Linked DNA regions of Geminicoccus roseus DSM 18922. The protein of the gene in region 1 interacts with the protein of each later gene in a pairwise test. Links are inferred from orthologs where the notes say so. Each region holds a gene or a part of one and is shown in the gene's direction. Other genes may lie near its edges.

The links.
Region 2: the proteins of mtgA (region 1) and GEMRO_RS29010 interact in binary tests that used the Escherichia coli proteins (3 or more experiments, as listed by UniProt). The link is inferred for Geminicoccus roseus DSM 18922 from one-to-one orthologs.

The regions. Positions count from the first base shown.
Region 1 is NZ_KE386572.1:3,910,926-3,914,076, reverse strand. The notes cover bases 3-2,841. They hold mtgA (monofunctional biosynthetic peptidoglycan transglycosylase), read left to right. Parts: upstream 3-957; coding sequence 958-1,725; downstream 1,726-2,841. Other genes in these bases: GEMRO_RS0119435 (hypothetical protein), read right to left, coding at 2,414-2,841; GEMRO_RS0119440 (thermonuclease family protein), read left to right, coding at 1,713-2,219; GEMRO_RS0119450 (DMT family transporter), read right to left, coding at 3-837. In the rest of the region: more of GEMRO_RS0119450, read right to left, coding at 1-2; more of GEMRO_RS0119435, read right to left, coding at 2,842-3,151. UniProt on the Escherichia coli protein: Peptidoglycan polymerase that catalyzes glycan chain elongation from lipid-linked precursors. May play a role in peptidoglycan assembly during cell division in collaboration with other cell division proteins.
Region 2 is NZ_KE386572.1:2,046,661-2,049,972, forward strand. Bases 1-3,000 are described here. They hold GEMRO_RS29010 (peptidoglycan D,D-transpeptidase FtsI family protein), read left to right. Parts: upstream 1-642; coding sequence 643-2,358; downstream 2,359-3,000. Other genes in these bases: rsmH (16S rRNA (cytosine(1402)-N(4))-methyltransferase RsmH), read left to right, coding at 1-275; ftsL (cell division protein FtsL), read left to right, coding at 272-646; GEMRO_RS0110685 (UDP-N-acetylmuramoyl-L-alanyl-D-glutamate--2,6-diaminopimelate ligase), read left to right, coding at 2,336-3,000. Also shown: more of GEMRO_RS0110685, read left to right, coding at 3,001-3,312. UniProt on the Escherichia coli protein: Essential cell division protein that catalyzes cross-linking of the peptidoglycan cell wall at the division septum. Required for localization of FtsN.

The DNA.
Region 1 (3,151 bases):
GAAGATGCCCGACGCCACGATCACCACGATGCCGGCCCAGGTCCAGGCATCCGGCAGGTCGTCGAACAGCAGCCAGCCGAGTGCCACCGTGCTGACGATCTCGAAATAGCCCAGGGGCGCCAGCACGCTGGCCGGCGCCCGCTCATAGGCGCGCAGGATGATCAGGTGCCCGGTGGCGGCGATCGTCCCGATCGCGGCGAACCCCAGCCAGTCCAGCCAGGACAGGTGGTTCCAGACAAACGGTGCGATCGGCGTCATCACCACCGTGCCGACGAAGGCGGTGAAGAACAGGGACTGCAGATGCGGCGCCAGGCCCGCCAGCTTGCGGGTCAGCATGATGTAGACCGAGAACACGAACGCGGTGGAGAACGCCAGGAGCGAGGCCGGCTGGAACACCGCGGCGCCCGGCCGGATGATCAGGATGGCCCCGCACAGCCCGACCACCGCCGCGACCAGCTTGGCGGCGCTCAGCCGCTCGCCCAGCACCCAGGGGGCGGCGATCGTCACGATCAGGGGGTAGACGAAGGCCAGCGCCAGGGTCTCCGCCATGGTCAGGTACATCAGCGCTGTGAAGAACAGCATGGTCGCCGCCAGGAGGCAGGCGCCGCGGATCACCTGCAGCCCGAGCCTGGGCGGGGCGAACATCCGCCAGCCGAACCGCGGTGCCACGATCGGCAGGAGCACCAGCATGTTGAAGACATAGCGGCCCCAGGTGATGTGCATCGGGTGGAACCGCTCGCCCATGATCTTGGCGATCCCGTCCAGGATCGGCAGGATCGAGAACGCCAGCAAGAGCAGACCCACCCCGACGAGCGCGTCCTTGTCCGGCTTGCCCACGACCTTGTTCTCCCTGATCCCGAGCGGCCGCCATCCCGGCAGCCGCGCCGCCAGCGTTCGATGATGGCCGATCCCAAAAGCAAACCGGCACGTTTAACGAGCCCCCGCCGCACCAGCAAGATGGCCAAACGGCCGCCGGCCGCCAGGCCGCCGGTGGTGGCCGAACTGCCGCCCAGGCGCTGGTGGCGCCCGCGCCTGACCGTCGGGTCCGCCGGCTGGCCGCGCCGCGTCGGGCGGGCCCTGCTGGTCCTGGTCCTGCTGGTGGCGTTCCTGCCCGTGCCCCTCCTGCTGGCCGGCCGGTTCCTGCCGGTCTGGTACACCCCGCTGATGGCCCTGCGCCTGGCCGAGGGCGAGGGCCTGGAGCGGGTCTGGACGCCGCTGGAGGAGATCCCGCCGCCGATCCGCTCCATGGCGCTGGCCTCGGAAGACCAGCTGTTCTGCGCCCATCACGGCTTCGACTGGAAGGCGCTGGAGCGGCAGTTCGACCGGATGCGCGCCGGCGAGACCACCCGCGGGGCGTCCACGATCAGCCAGCAGACCGCCAAGAACCTGTTCCTGTGGGATGGCCGGAGCTGGCTGCGCAAGGCGCTGGAGGCCTGGTACACGCTGCAGCTGGAACTGCTCTGGCCCAAGCGCCGGATCATCGAGGTCTATCTGAACATCGCCGAGACCGGGCCCGGGGTCTATGGCGTGGCCGCGGCCGCCCGCCACTGGTTCGACCGGGATCTCGATGCCATTTCCAGGGGGCAGATGGCGCGGATCATCGCCCTCCTGCCGGCGCCCAGGACCTGGAAGGCGGAGCCGGCGACGGCCAACATGCGGGCCCGCGGCCAGCGGATCGACGCGCGCGCCAAGGCCCTGGGAGCCCTCGACGCATGCGTACGCTGACCCTGCTGGCCCTCCTCCTCCTGCTGGCCCTGCCCGGGGCCGGCCAGGCCCAGCAAAAGCAGGTCGACGGCCTGGCGATCGTCAACGACGACGGCACGCTCGCGATCGGCGGCACCCGCATCCGCCTCTACGGAATCACCATCCCAAAGCTCGGGATCCTGTGCATCGACGATGCGCGCGGCCGCACCTGCTCCGACTTCAACGTCAAGCGGATGCTGGAGCGCAAGATCACCGGCTTCGTCCACTGCCAGATCGTCCGCCAGGCCAGCGACGGCGTCGCCGAGGGCATCTGCACCATCGAGGGCCGCGACCGCTTCCGCCCCCGCCAGGACCTGGGCGCCTGGCTGGTCAACGAGGGCATGGCGATCGCCCTGCGCTACGCCCCGCCGGAATACGAGGCCCTGCAGGCGGTGGCCCAGGCCCGCGAGGTCGGGGTGTGGTCCGGCCTGCTGGTGCCGGAACTCAATGACTGGGGCGACGATTCGCGCTTCTAGCGCCGCTCTGGCCTCAAGGGGGCGTGGTCGGGTCGCCCCAGGGGCTGATGATCGGCGGTTTGGGATCGGGCGGCTTCGGGTGGGGCTCCGCCGGGCCGTTGCCCCGGACCGGTCGGGCTGTAGCCGTCATGGCGCTTCTCCTTTCATCTGCGAGCCGGAAAGAGACCGGCGCAGCCGCCGGGCCGCTGCGGCATCTAGGGCATCTCCCTTGGCCGGTGCGGCCGGAATCGGGTCAGTTCGCTGGCCCTGGCCGCCGACCGGTAGATCATCATCCGGCTGACGATGACCCACATGACCCGCTCCTGGTCGTTCGCCCGCGGCATCTCCAGGCCCAGCGCGCGGGCAAGGTCGCCGCGGTGGAGATCGAAGCTGGTCTTGATGTAGTTCCCGAACGGGATCGCGGCCCCCAGCGCCAGCAGGTAGCCCGCCGCCGCGCCGGCCGGCCCGGCCAGGATCAGCCACCACTCCGGCAGCCGCTGATGCCAGAGAATGAGGCCCAGGCAGGCGAGCGTCGCCACCAGGCCGGCCACCATGACGTTGGCGCAGAAATCGAGCTGGGCCTTGCTGTCGGCGATCATCTGGCGGACATGCTCGGGCAGCAGCGCGTGCAGGCGCGGCCAGGCCGGCACCGCGTCCAGGCCGTAGAGGACGCGGGGATAGACCTCGATCGCCCGGAAGCGGTTGCCGAACCGGGTGGGCAGCACCTCCTCCACCCTGGTCGGAAACCGCTCCACCGCCCGCAGCAGACGATAGGCATGATCCGCCGGGATGGCCGGCTCCGGCCGGCCATGCGCGCGGGCGTCGTCGATGGTGGCCTGCAGCCGGTGGGCGGGAGCCGCGTCGCGCTCGAAGCGCCGGGTGATCGCCTGACGGATCCGGGTTTCCGTTCGCGGCGACAGCCGGCCGAGCCCGCGGATCGCCGCCAGGAGCGG
Region 2 (3,312 bases), 1.9 Mb from region 1 along the record:
CGTTCCATTCCGGCGAGGATTCAATCGTCAAGGATTTCGTCAACGACCGGGGCGGCCGGATCCGCCGCTCCTATCGGCATATGCCGCCGGTGCCCGAGGAGAACCCTCGCTGGGGCTGGCTGATCGACCGCCCGCTCCGGCCGACGGCCGAGGAGAGCGGCGACAACCCGCGGGCCCGTTCGGCCAAGCTGCGCTCGGCGATGCGGCTGGGCGCCGGGGTGAAGTTTCCAGGACCGGCACGCGGCGATGCCGGCATGAACGAGGACGAGCGATGACCGGGCGCAACGTGGTGTTTCTCGTGCTTCTCCTGCTGGGCACGGCCTGGGCGACCTTCCACCTGAAATATGCGATGGTGCGGCTGGAGAGCCGCAGCGCCGTGCTGGAGCGCAAGATCGCGCTGGCGGTCGACGAGATCCGCACCCTGGAGGCCGATCTCGCCCTGCGCACCCATCCCGACCGGATCGTCGCGGTGGCGCCCGAACTGGGCATGGTGCCGGTCAACGTCACCCTGCTCGCCAGCGCCGACACGATGCCCGACCATGCCAGGGTCGAGTATGCCGACCGCGTCCTGGCGGTGCTGCTGCCGTCGGGCGCGGAGGTGCCGGCCCGCCTGAAGCCGCTCGTGATCAACGGCATCGCGCGATGACGCCCAGGCGCACCGAGATCGAGGCGGTCCTGCTCGGCCGGCGCCGGATCGGCGTGCTGCTCGCCACCTTCGGCCTGTTGTTCTCGACCCTGGCCTTCCGTCTGGTCGACATCACCCAGTTCGCCGCCGCCGAGAAGGCGCGGCCCGGCTATGTGCGCCCCCAGGATGGGATCAGCCGGCGCGACGTGGTCGACCGCAACGGCGTGCCGGTCGCCACCGACGTGCTGGTGTCCGGCGTCGGCGCCGACCCGCGCGAGGTGCCCAAGGATGGGGAGACCATCCGCAGCCTCGCTGCCGTGCTCAACCGCGATCCCCAGGCGATCGCGCGCCTGCTGGACAGCGACCGGCATTTCGTCTGGCTGGACCGCCGCATCTCCCCCAGCCAGCAGGCCAGCCTCCTGCGCCTGGGCGTGCCGGGCATCGAGTTCCGCGACCAGCCGCGCCGCGTGTATCCCCAGGCCAACCTGGTGGCCCATCTGATCGGCCAGACCGGGATCGACAATAACGGGCTGAGCGGCCTGGAACTGACCTTCGACAAGGAGATCCGGGCCGAGCCTGCCGGGCGTGACCGCCAGCCCTTCCCGCTCTCGATCGACCTGCGCGTCCAGCAGGCGCTGCGCGAGGAGCTGGCGGAGGCCATCCGCACCTACGAGGCCGAGGCCGGCAACGCCATCATCATGGACGTGCACAGCGGCGAGCTGGTGGGGATGGTCAGCCTGCCGGACTTCGACGCCAACCACCCGGTCAGCCCGAAGGACCCGCGGCGCTTCAACCGCAACACCGAGGGCGTCTACGAGGTCGGCTCGATGTTCAAGGCGCTCACCCTGGCGACCTTGCTGGATGCCGGCACCATCCGCATGGACGACATGTGGGACATCCGCGAGCGCCTGCGGATCGGCCGCCGCACCATCGGCGATTCGCACATGCTGAAGCGCTGGGCCAACACCACCGACGTCTTCATCAACAGCTCCAACATCGGCACCGCCCGCATGGCGCTGAAGGGCGGCAAGGAACTGCAGCGCTATTACCTGGAGCGGCTGGGCCTGCTGGACCGTGCCCAGCTGGAAGTGCCGGGCGTCAGCCCGCCGCTGGTGCCGCGCCGCTGGCCGGACATCACCGTGGCGGTGGTGTCCTACGGCCATACGCTGGCGGTCACCCCGATCTCCTTCCTGAACGCGTTCGCCGCCGTGGTGAACGGCGGGATCCTGCGCCCGGCGACCCTGCTGCGCCGCGACCCGTCCCAGCCCGTTGCCGGGGAGCGGGTGATCTCCCAGGCCGCCTCCGACCAGATGCGCGAGCTGCTCTGGCTGAACGTCGTGGACGGCACCGGCACCAAGGCGCGGGTGCCCGGCATGATGGTCGGCGGCAAGACCGGCACGGCCGACAAGCCCGTCAACGGACGCTACGTGAAGGGGGTGGTGATCTCGAGCTTCGTCGCGGCCTTCCCGATGAACGACCCGAAATACGCGGTCATGGTGATGCTGGACAACCCGACCGCCAACAAGGCGTCGTTCGGCTTCCGCTATGGCAGCTGGAACGCCGCGCCGGCCACCGGACGGGTCATCAGCCGGGTGGCGCCGCTCCTGGGCGTGCCGCTGGTGCCCGAGGCGGTCGAGGACCGCTTCCTGATGAGGGCGCCGCCGGAGATCCAGGAAAAGGAACTGAAGCGTCGGGGCAAGGAGGCGCGCATTGCGGCTCTCGAGCCTGCTTGAGCAGGAAGACCTGCTCTCCCCCCTGTCCGCCGAGGCCCTGGATCTGGACATCCGGGGCCTTGCCCTCGACTCGCGCGCGGTCAGGCCGGGCAGCCTGTTCGCGGCGCTGCCCGGCACCAGGCTGGACGGCGCCACCTTCGTGCCGGACGCGCTGGCGGCCGGGGCCATCGCCGTGCTCGGCGGCCCGGCCCTGGCCGAGCGGGCGCTGCCGGTTCCGGTGCTGGCCGCAAGGGACCCGGCGGCCTTGCTGGCAAGGCTCGCCGCCCGCTTCTTCGGCCAGCAGCCCTCAACCGTCGCGGCGGTGACCGGCACCAACGGCAAGACCTCGGTCGCGAGCTTCACGCGCCAGCTCTGGGCGCTGGCGGGCCACGAGGCGGCCTCGATCGGCACGCTCGGCGTGCAGTCGACCACCGGCGACCTGGACGGCAACCTGACCACGCCCGACGTGATCACCCTGCAGCGCCTGGCGGCGGACCTTGCCGGCAAGGGGGTCGACCATCTGGTGATCGAGGCGTCCAGCCACGGCCTGGAGCAGAAGCGGGTCGACGGGCTGCATGTCCGCGCCGCCGCCTTCACCAACCTGACCCGGGACCATCTGGACCATCACGGCAATATGGCGGCCTATCTCGCCGCCAAGTGCCGCCTGTTCGACGAGGTGCTGGCGGCGGACGGCACGGCCGTGCTGAACGCGGACATTTCCGAGTTCGCGCTGCTGCGCGATGCCTGCATCCGTCGCGGCATCCGGGTGATCGATTATGGCTGGGCCGCCGAGACCCTGCGCCTGGAGGACTGGCACCCCGAGCCGGCCGGGCAGGTCCTGGCGGTGCGGCTGGATGGCCGCACCCACCGGCTCCGCACCAGCCTGGTCGGCGCATTCCAGGCCGAGAACCTGCTGGCGGCGATCGGGCTCTTCCATGCCACCGGCGGCGATCTGGACCAGGCTGCCGCGCTTCT